DNA from 3 places in the Bacillus kalamii genome. Region 3 is predicted to be linked to each of the others. Evidence: a T-box and tRNA genes for the amino acid it is inferred to sense, from the RefSeq annotation. Region 3 holds a T-box; the other regions hold tRNA genes.
What was found. A T-box is a leader RNA that pairs with one kind of tRNA and senses whether it is charged. The one in region 3 lies ahead of ABC357_RS05780 (glutamine--tRNA ligase/YqeY domain fusion protein), so its partner is inferred to be a tRNA-Gln.
Positions count from the first base shown of each region.

Region 1: it encodes a tRNA-Gln, which carries the amino acid that the T-box ahead of ABC357_RS05780 (glutamine--tRNA ligase/YqeY domain fusion protein) is inferred to sense. The anticodon was not compared.
Region 2: it encodes a tRNA-Gln, which carries the amino acid that the T-box ahead of ABC357_RS05780 (glutamine--tRNA ligase/YqeY domain fusion protein) is inferred to sense. The anticodon was not compared.

Region 1 is NZ_JBDFMI010000006.1:1,251,584-1,254,833, forward strand. Features, by position in the region: tRNA gene ABC357_RS23950 (tRNA-Asn) at 1-43, shown strand, start outside; tRNA gene ABC357_RS23955 (tRNA-Ser) at 50-142, shown strand; tRNA gene ABC357_RS23960 (tRNA-Glu) at 157-231, shown strand; tRNA gene ABC357_RS23965 (tRNA-Val) at 247-322, shown strand; tRNA gene ABC357_RS23970 (tRNA-Met) at 332-405, shown strand; tRNA gene ABC357_RS23975 (tRNA-Asp) at 414-489, shown strand; tRNA gene ABC357_RS23980 (tRNA-Phe) at 657-732, shown strand; tRNA gene ABC357_RS23985 (tRNA-Thr) at 739-814, shown strand; tRNA gene ABC357_RS23990 (tRNA-Tyr) at 830-913, shown strand; tRNA gene ABC357_RS23995 (tRNA-Trp) at 939-1,012, shown strand; tRNA gene ABC357_RS24000 (tRNA-His) at 1,024-1,099, shown strand; tRNA gene ABC357_RS24005 (tRNA-Gln) at 1,142-1,216, shown strand; tRNA gene ABC357_RS24010 (tRNA-Gly) at 1,223-1,297, shown strand; tRNA gene ABC357_RS24015 (tRNA-Cys) at 1,314-1,387, shown strand; tRNA gene ABC357_RS24020 (tRNA-Leu) at 1,395-1,476, shown strand; gene ABC357_RS24025 (hydrogenase small subunit) at 1,814-2,887, shown strand; gene ABC357_RS24030 (nickel-dependent hydrogenase large subunit) at 2,884-3,250, shown strand, end outside.
Region 2 is NZ_JBDFMI010000006.1:443,966-447,215, reverse strand. Features, by position in the region: rRNA gene rrf (5S ribosomal RNA) at 1-116, shown strand; tRNA gene ABC357_RS19960 (tRNA-Glu) at 159-233, shown strand; tRNA gene ABC357_RS19955 (tRNA-Val) at 250-325, shown strand; tRNA gene ABC357_RS19950 (tRNA-Thr) at 342-417, shown strand; tRNA gene ABC357_RS19945 (tRNA-Lys) at 424-499, shown strand; tRNA gene ABC357_RS19940 (tRNA-Leu) at 507-591, shown strand; tRNA gene ABC357_RS19935 (tRNA-Gly) at 595-669, shown strand; tRNA gene ABC357_RS19930 (tRNA-Arg) at 683-759, shown strand; tRNA gene ABC357_RS19925 (tRNA-Pro) at 765-841, shown strand; tRNA gene ABC357_RS19920 (tRNA-Ala) at 854-929, shown strand; tRNA gene ABC357_RS19915 (tRNA-Ser) at 945-1,037, shown strand; tRNA gene ABC357_RS19910 (tRNA-Asp) at 1,053-1,128, shown strand; tRNA gene ABC357_RS19905 (tRNA-Tyr) at 1,270-1,353, shown strand; tRNA gene ABC357_RS19900 (tRNA-Trp) at 1,367-1,440, shown strand; tRNA gene ABC357_RS19895 (tRNA-His) at 1,453-1,528, shown strand; tRNA gene ABC357_RS19890 (tRNA-Gln) at 1,548-1,622, shown strand; tRNA gene ABC357_RS19885 (tRNA-Gly) at 1,628-1,701, shown strand; tRNA gene ABC357_RS19880 (tRNA-Ile) at 1,711-1,787, shown strand; tRNA gene ABC357_RS19875 (tRNA-Asn) at 1,809-1,883, shown strand; tRNA gene ABC357_RS19870 (tRNA-Arg) at 1,914-1,987, shown strand; gene ABC357_RS19865 (undecaprenyldiphospho-muramoylpentapeptide beta-N-acetylglucosaminyltransferase) at 2,137-3,201, shown strand; gene ABC357_RS19860 (hypothetical protein) at 3,198-3,250, opposite strand, start outside.
Region 3 is NZ_JBDFMI010000001.1:1,144,671-1,147,920, reverse strand. Features, by position in the region: gene ABC357_RS05780 (glutamine--tRNA ligase/YqeY domain fusion protein) at 1-1,243, opposite strand, end outside; T-box leader at 1,315-1,569, opposite strand; gene ABC357_RS05775 (hypothetical protein) at 1,937-2,224, shown strand; gene ABC357_RS05770 (ABC transporter permease) at 2,599-3,250, opposite strand, start outside.

The DNA of each region.
Region 1 (3,250 bases), on a different contig from region 3:
GTTAACCGAGCGGTCGTAGGTTCGAATCCTACCTGCGGAGCCAAAATATGGAGAGCTGTCCGAGAGGCCGAAGGAGCACGATTGGAAATCGTGTAGGCGGTGACAAACTGTCTCAAGGGTTCAAATCCCTTGCTCTCCGCCATTTACATTTTAACTGGCCCGTTGGTCAAGCGGTTAAGACACCGCCCTTTCACGGCGGTAACACGGGTTCGAATCCCGTACGGGTCACCATTTATATATCTTTTTGGAGGATTAGCTCAGCTGGGAGAGCATCTGCCTTACAAGCAGAGGGTCGGCGGTTCGATCCCGTCATCCTCCACCATATTATCGTCGCGGGGTGGAGCAGTCTGGTAGCTCGTCGGGCTCATAACCCGAAGGTCGCAGGTTCAAATCCTGTCCCCGCAATTAAGAAAGGTCCCGTGGTGTAGCGGTTAACATGCCTGCCTGTCACGCAGGAGATCGCGGGTTCGATTCCCGTCGGGACCGCCATTTTAATTTTAATAGTGGCTCAGTAGCTCAGTCGGTAGAGCACGTTGAATAAACTTCTTGGGTATTCATCAGCGTACAGATTGAGATACATCTTGAATAAGCCTTCTGAAATCTGGACGAAGGACTTTAATTACTGCATTCGCATTAGCGGTTGCTCATAGAATAGTGGCTCAGTAGCTCAGTCGGTAGAGCAAAGGACTGAAAATCCTTGTGTCGGCGGTTCGATTCCGTCCTGAGCCACCATATAATGCCGGTGTAGCTCAGTTGGTAGAGCAACTGACTTGTAATCAGTAGGTCGGGGGTTCGACTCCTCTTGCCGGCACCATTCTTTCATAAGCGCGGAGGGGTAGCGAAGTGGCTAAACGCGGCGGACTGTAAATCCGCTCCTTTGGGTTCGGCAGTTCGAATCTGCCCCCCTCCACCATTTACTTTCATTCTTTGAAAATGAAAGGGGTATAGTTTAAAGGTAGAACTACGGTCTCCAAAACCGTCAGTGTGGGTTCGATTCCTACTACCCCTGCCAATTATATAATGGCGATTGTGGCGAAGTGGTTAACGCATCGGATTGTGGTTCCGACATTCGTGGGTTCGATTCCCATCAGTCGCCCCATTATAATCATAATTGAATAGTTGAGTGCATAAATATTATAAATGGGCTATAGCCAAGCGGTAAGGCAACGGATTTTGATTCCGTCATGCGAAGGTTCGAATCCTTCTAGCCCAGCCATTTTAAGCGGAAGTAGTTCAGTGGTAGAATACAACCTTGCCAAGGTTGGGGTCGCGGGTTCGAATCCCGTCTTCCGCTCCAATAATATTTTTTGTCTGGCGGCATAGCCAAGTGGTAAGGCCAAGGTCTGCAAAACCTTTATCACCGGTTCAAATCCGGTTGCCGCCTCCAATTATTTGCCGGTGTGGCGGAATTGGCAGACGCGCACGACTCAAAATCGTGTTCCTCACGGAGTGCCGGTTCGACCCCGGCCACCGGTATTAGAAAGACAGTCATAAAAAAGTCATTGCATATTGCAATGGCTTTTTTATTTGTATATTAACCCTTTCCCCTTTCCCTTCCTTTTCACTACGTATTTTTATCATTTAGATTCTCATTAAAACAACAAACATTCCTCACACAATGGCGCTATAATATGAGCTTATCCACAAGAGCGAAGCTTTACCAAAGGAAATGGCAGACTTTCAATGTATTCATGTTCTGAATACAGTTAAGAACGTTTTTTGACCGTTCGGAAATATGAATAGAGACGGCATTTTGCAATGTTACAATTATGTCGAATTAATATTACTTTTCTTTTACAGGAGGCTAAAGGAGATGAAAAGGAAATCTATCTATGAATCCGCGCTGGAACAAGGCGTTACGAGAAGAGACTTCTTAAAAATGTGTTCCATCCTTGCAGCAACAATGGGATTGGATTATTCGCAATCCGATAAGGTTGTTGCGGCTATGGAAACAAAAACGCGGGTTCCGGTCATTTGGCTTCAATTCCAGGATTGCACCGGTTGTTCCGAATCCTTTATAAGATCGACTCATCCAAAAACGGAAAGTGTTTTATTCGACATGATTTCTTTGGAGTATTCGGAGGTATTATCCGCAGCTTCCGGTTATCAGGTTGAAGATGCGATGAAGCAAGTGTTGAAAAAATATGATGGTGAATACATTTTAGCTGTTGAAGGCAGCATTCCTAAAGACTCTGCTTATTTAAGCGTGGCAGGAGTTGATGCGAAGGAAACGCTTTTAGAGGCCGTAAAAGGGGCCAAGGCGGTTATTGCTTATGGCAGCTGTTCTTCATGGGGCGGAATACCTGCAGCTTATCCAAACCCGACTGGAGCAAAGTCTGTCACTCATTTTATTAAGGACAAGCCTGTAATCCTTGTGCCGGGCTGCCCGCCGATCGCTGAAGTAATGACAGGGGTCATTGCCCATATCATTACGTTCGGAGAATTGCCTGAATTAGACCATGCTGGCCGTCCAAAAGCGTTTTATAGACATCGTATCCATGATAAGTGCAATCGGCGGGCATACTTCGATGCAGGGCTATTTGTGGAGAATTTTGACGATGAAGGAGCCAAACAGGGTTATTGCTTATATAAAGTTGGCTGTAAAGGGCCGACTACTTACAATTCCTGTGCTGAAATGAGATGGAATGGCGGCGTAAGCTATCCTATCCAATCGGGCAATCCATGTATAGGCTGCTCAGAAAGCGGCTTCTGGGACAATGGCCCGTTCTTCACTAGACGTGCGGAAATACCGACGACCCAAACAACCATTAATCCGGATGTAGTCGGAGGTACTGTGGTTGCTGCTACTGCAGCTGGTATAGCTGTGCATGCCACTGCGACAGCTATTAAGAAAAAGAGAGATGATAAACGAGGTGGAGACGAATGACGGAGAGGATAGTAGTTGACCCAATTACAAGAATTGAGGGGCATCTTCGTATTGAAGCAGATGTGGATGATAAAGGCGTAATCAAAGATTCATTCAGTTCCGGAACAGCTGTCCGCGGTATTGAATTAATTGTGCGGGACAGAGATCCTCGTGATGTATGGGCATTTGTCCAACGTATTTGTGGAGTCTGTACATCCACACATGCACTTGCATCCATACGTTCAGTTGAAGATGCATTGGATATTAAAATTCCCCAAAATGCATATTTAATCAGAAATTTAATGAATGAAGCAGTTTTTATACATGACCATGTTGTGCATTTTTATCATTTGCACGCGCTTGACTGGGTAGATGTTGTCAGTG
Region 2 (3,250 bases), on a different contig from region 3:
TCTGGTAATGATGGCGAAGAGGCCACACCCGTTCCCATTCCGAACACGGAAGTTAAGCTCTTCAGCGCCGATGGTAGTTGGGGGTTTCCCCCTGTGAGAGTAGGACGTTGCCAGGCAAACCCCAACAGGGGTATTTATTTTGGTTTTTATACAAAATAGGCCCGTTGGTCAAGCGGTTAAGACACCGCCCTTTCACGGCGGTAACACGGGTTCGAATCCCGTACGGGTCACCATTTCGATTATCATACTGGAGGATTAGCTCAGCTGGGAGAGCATCTGCCTTACAAGCAGAGGGTCGGCGGTTCGATCCCGTCATCCTCCACCATATTTTCTTTAATAATGCCGGTGTAGCTCAGTTGGTAGAGCAACTGACTTGTAATCAGTAGGTCGGGGGTTCGACTCCTCTTGCCGGCACCATTTGAAGAGCCATTAGCTCAGTTGGTAGAGCATCTGACTTTTAATCAGAGGGTCGAAGGTTCGAATCCTTCATGGCTCACCATTTATATGCGGGTGTGGCGGAATTGGCAGACGCACCAGACTTAGGATCTGGCGCCTTACGGCGTGGGGGTTCAAGTCCCTTCACCCGCACCATTTGCGGAAGTAGTTCAGTGGTAGAATACAACCTTGCCAAGGTTGGGGTCGCGGGTTCGAATCCCGTCTTCCGCTCCATACTCATTTATATGCGCCCGTAGCTCAATTGGATAGAGCGTCTGACTACGGATCAGAAGGTTATGGGTTCGACTCCTTTCGGGCGCGCCATATTTCGGGAAGTAGCTCAGCTTGGTAGAGCACTTGGTTTGGGACCAAGGGGTCGCAGGTTCGAATCCTGTCTTCCCGACCATTCATTATATTTGGGGCCTTAGCTCAGCTGGGAGAGCGCCTGCCTTGCACGCAGGAGGTCAGCGGTTCGATCCCGCTAGGCTCCACCATTCCATTTATCATACGGAGGTATACCCAAGTCCGGCTGAAGGGATCGGTCTTGAAAACCGACAGGGGCTTAACGGCTCGCGGGGGTTCGAATCCCTCTACCTCCTCCATTTTTTTTGAATAGTGGTCCCGTGGTGTAGCGGTTAACATGCCTGCCTGTCACGCAGGAGATCGCGGGTTCGATTCCCGTCGGGACCGCCATTTAATTAAATTTCCAGTTTGATTTTTGCTATGGATAACGAATCGCAGCAGATCGATAGGGAAAGAGCAACAGCTTTAACCTGATAAATCGATTCATTTCCAAGCATCATTCTTCAATGTTGCTTATTTTTTATATTATACGGAGGGGTAGCGAAGTGGCTAAACGCGGCGGACTGTAAATCCGCTCCTTCGGGTTCGGCAGTTCGAATCTGCCCCCCTCCACCATTTGTCCTTTCATAGGGGCATAGTTTAAAGGTAGAACTACGGTCTCCAAAACCGTCAGTGTGGGTTCAATTCCTACTGCCCCTGCCAATTCTTATTATGGCGGCTGTGGCGAAGTGGTTAACGCATCGGATTGTGGTTCCGACATTCGTGGGTTCGATTCCCATCAGCCGCCCCATTTTTTATAACTCTATTATTGGGCTATAGCCAAGCGGTAAGGCAACGGATTTTGATTCCGTCATGCGAAGGTTCGAATCCTTCTAGCCCAGCCATTTTTGCGGGTGTAGTTTAGTGGTAAAACCTCAGCCTTCCAAGCTGATGATGAGGGTTCGATTCCCTTCACCCGCTCCAAATATGAATGGGCCTATAGCTCAGCTGGTTAGAGCGCACGCCTGATAAGCGTGAGGTCGGTGGTTCGAGTCCACTTAGGCCCACCATTACATACATTATTTTATTGTTCCGCAGTAGCTCAGTGGTAGAGCATTCGGCTGTTAACCGAACGGTCGTAGGTTCGAGTCCTACCTGCGGAGCCATTTTTTTATCTGTACTTTACATATTGTCATGCGCCTTTAGCTCAGCTGGATAGAGCAACGGCCTTCTAAGCCGTCGGTCAGAGGTTCGAATCCTCTAAGGCGCGTAAAAAACTAATCTCAAACAAATGAGATTAGTTTTTTTTATGCACATATCTACTTCTTCAATTTTTCATGTCCTTTTTCTTTGTAGCATGTGAGGGTGCTGTTCCCATATAATGTATAGTAAGATGTCGAGGACTAAGGGAGAATAGATGTGAAAAAGAGAATTGTATTTACAGGCGGGGGTTCTGCCGGGCATGTTACTCCGAATATAGCGATTATGGATGAGCTGGATAAACAGGAATGGGAAATCAGCTATATCGGTTCGAAAAGAGGCATAGAAAAAGAGCTTATGTCCCATGCAAATGTCCCCTATTATGGAATCAGCAGCGGAAAGCAGAGAAGGTATGTCTCTAGGGAAAATGTGACAGATCTTTTCAAAATAGTTAAAGGATGTGTGGAGGCACGCAGGCAGTTAAAAAAGCTTAAGCCCGCCCTTGTTTTTTCAAAGGGAGGTTTCGTATCTGTCCCGGTGGTCGTTGCAGCTAAATCTCTGCGTATTCCTGTCTATCTGCATGAAAGTGATATGACCCCTGGACTTGCTAATAAAATTGCCAAACGGTTTGCCACGACTATTTTTACATCATTCGAGGAAACGAGCCTATATTTCCCTGTTCAAAAAACGTTGGTAACAGGTTCGCCTATACGGAAAGAACTGTTATTAGGATCAAAGGAAAAGGCAAGGAGGCAGTGGGAATTAGATGGTAAGCGCCCTGTCCTGACTATTGTGGGAGGGAGCCTAGGGTCCAAGTCTATTAATGAAGCAGTGAGAGGGACATTGAATGTATTGTCCCGCCGATACTCGATTATACATATATGCGGTAAAAATAACATAGACAATCACTTCTTGTCTGCACCTAATTACTTGCAATTCGAGTATGTGCAGGAGGGTCTAGCCGATCTATTGGCTGCAACAGATCTAGTGGTCACAAGAGGCGGATCCAATGCTTTATTTGAGTTTCTGGCTTTGAATATCCCTATGCTCATCATCCCCTTAAGTGTTCAGCAAAGCAGGGGAGACCAAATCTTGAACGCCGAGTCCTTCACTTCCAATGGATATGGAATTACATTGCCGGATGAAGAATTAAGTGGAAAGACCTTGCTGGATGCACTGGAAAAATTAGAAAGCCTTAAAAAAGGCATCAAACAAAACATGATAAAATCAACACAAAGCAATGCGTTGCCTATTATTGTGCAAGAAATAAATAAACACCTCTAATTCTCATTAGAGGTGTTTTTAGCTGGAAGATACTTGCCCAGTATTTCAT
Region 3 (3,250 bases):
CTTTTAATCTAACTTCCCCATGTAAGGACAATCTTTTATATCCCTTTATCGGAAATTCCATAAAGTCTTCCTTTTCTATATAAATCGTTCTTGAAAAAGGAACATCCCTGCGCCCCAGCTCAGCATTCTCTATATTATTTTCTATAGACAAAAGCTCGGTCGCCTTTTCATCATAATTGGTTATCGTTACTTTCAGTGGTTGTAAAACGGCCATTACAGTTTTCGCTTTTGATTTCAGCTCATTGCGTTGTATGCTTTCAAGCAAAGCAAAATCCACGATGCTTTGGTGCCTGACGAAACCGATTTCCTGAACAAAAGCCCGTATGCTTTCAGGGGTGAACCCCCTTCTTCTGAGCCCTTTTAATGTCGGCAGCCTTGGGTCATCCCATCCATCCACAAATTGCCCGGCCACCAGCTCCCGCAGGTACCGCTTACTTGTTACAACGCCTGTTATGTTCACCCTTCCAAATTCCCTTTGCTTGGGCGGTTCCTTCACGTCCAGTTCCGATAGCACCCATTCATATAGAGGGCGGTGGTCCTTGAATTCGATGGAGCATAAGGAATGGGTGACGCCTTCGATCGCATCTTGGATAGGATGCGCAAAATCATACATGGGGTAAATGCACCATTCGTTGCCGGTTCTATAGTGGCTTGCGTGGATGATCCTATAAAGGATGGGATCCCTTAGATTCATGTTTGGCGAACGCATATCCATTTTCGCCCGTAACACCTTCGAGCCCGTCGGAAACTCTCCCTTTTTCATCCGTAGGAATGAATCGATGTTTTCCTCAATCGGCCTGTTTCGGTAAGGGCTGTCCTTCCCCGGCTCTGTCAAGGTCCCTCGGTATTCCTTTATTTCTTCAGGCGATAAGTCGCATACATAGGCTTTTCCCTTTTTGATTAAATAGAGCGCCGCGTTGAACAGTTGATTCGAATAATCCGAGCCATAGAAGATACGGTCTGCGGGGGAATATCCCAACCAATTCATGTCTTCTATAATGGCATCGACATATTCACTGTCTTCTTTCAAAGGATTGGTATCATCGAAGCGAAGGTTAAATTCCCCATTGAATTTTTTAGCAATCATATAATTTATATGGATGGCATAGGCGCTTCCAATATGGAGATATCCGTTTGGCTCAGGCGGGAATCTTGTACAAATGGCTCTATTGAAAATGCCATCCCTTGTGTCTTCGTCGACAATCCTTTCAATTGGGTTAAGCATGTCTCTGTTCTCTTCCATCATTTTTATTCCTCCGTTTATCATTGTTTTTGGACCAATAAAAAAAATCCCACCCCCAAGACTAGTTCAGTCTTGGGGGCGAGATTCTTCGCGGTGCCACCCCAGTTTATTAATATGTCGCCATATCAACCTCTTCAGGTACGGAACCGATCGATCCTTATACCCTAGCTCTATAACAGGAGCGCCTGCCACACTATCCCTTACGAAGGAAGTTCCAATGTGAATGCTCAGAGTCTTGTTTCAATAAGCCATTCTTGCTCCTTTTCAGCGCCCGGAGCTCTCTGTGAAGAATGAGGTTTATTTACTCTTCTCTTCATCGCGTTTGCATGTTTTGAATTTATTACCAACAATATTATCAAGGCCATCAGCAATTGTAAAGATGGAATAATCATAATATCCCCACTTGGTCTTAGCTTATTGTGTAATTTAGTCGCCCTTACCCTGTTTTTTTACTATAATAAGTTTAGTTAAACTTACTGCAGCAGTCGTGAAAGGCGTACATAAAAGATAGAAGAAATATAGTGCTGCAATAAAACATATTCGTAATGAAAATCATTACACGAATCAACTAATGATTAGGAGGCATTTATGACCAAACTCAACCCTATTTCTAAGCATAAAATAGTCCGCCTGTAAGGGATTATTTCCTTGGGCTCTTGCAGGTGGACGTTCCATTCAAGGGAGTGTGCTTAGATGAAAAATCGTTCAAGAGCTTATGTTAGACACCAAAGAAATCGTATTATTCGTAGTCGGTTCAAAATGTATTTCAATCATTTCGATGAGCCTTTAGAGGAGCTATTACCTACTATTCATTACCTGCGTGAGCCAGGGCGCTTATCGAAATATAATTTGAGTTGCAATTGTAAGATGTGTAAACACAACAAACATTACGATGTAAATACATTCCAAGATCGTAGAAGTCAGATATCTTTTAAAGAGCAGCTTGAGGAATACGAGCAAGAAAACCCGTATAAATACTAAATAGAGCTTTACCAGCCTTGAGTGCAACTATTCACTGTTGTTCAAGGCCCTATAAAAGCCGCGATATAACATTATGTATATCGCGGCTTTTTAGTACTATATATCAAATTTAAAGATGCTGTTCTTATTGTTCGCTTAGATAACCAATAGTCCAGGCTTATTTCAGACAGTCATCCGAACCTTATTTAGTTGCTAGGGCTGTATTTTTCCATTTCTCCGATCTCTTTCTTCAACCGCAATTAACAGGTCGTCATTCTGTGTACTTGCTTGCACTCAGCCAAGAAGCTTATCTGATGCAAAACGGCTCTCCGCAAAAACAGGTTTATTGGGAGTGACTGATACTCGAATCCTCATTTTATCGAAAAACGGTGCACTTACCCTAACTGGCGTTTAAATGATTTACTGGCAAAAAAGTAAGCAATAATCATAATACCGGCGCACCAGGCAAGTGCGGTCCATATGCCGTTTCCGACAGTCCCTTCATACAGGAGGGAGCGAATCGTATCCACGATTGAAGTCACTGGTTGATTCTCAGCGAACACGCGGACAATTTTAGGCATGGTTTCAGTTGGGACAAAGGCTGAACTGATGAACGGAAGGAAAATCAACGGGTACGAGTAGGCTGTAGCCCCTTCCATCGATTTCGCCGTCAATCCGGGAATAACAGCCAGCCACGTCAGCGCAAGCGTAAACAGGCTGAGGATACCAGCTACTGCAAGCCAATCAAGAATACCAGCGCTGGAACGGAAGCCCATCAAGAGAGCGACGAGGATAACCACCGCGACTGTCAGCGCATTGGAGACAAGCGAGGTCAATACATGTGCCCATAATACCGAAGAACGCTTGATGGGCATAGTAACGAAACGCGCCATCAACCCGCTTTTCACGTCGTTAAACAGCCGCAACGATGTGTAAGCGACGCCGGATGCGATCGCGATCAGCAAGATGCCAGGCAATAAATAATTGACATAGTTGTCCGTGCCTGTCTCTATGGCACCGCCAAACACATAGACAAACAGCAGCATC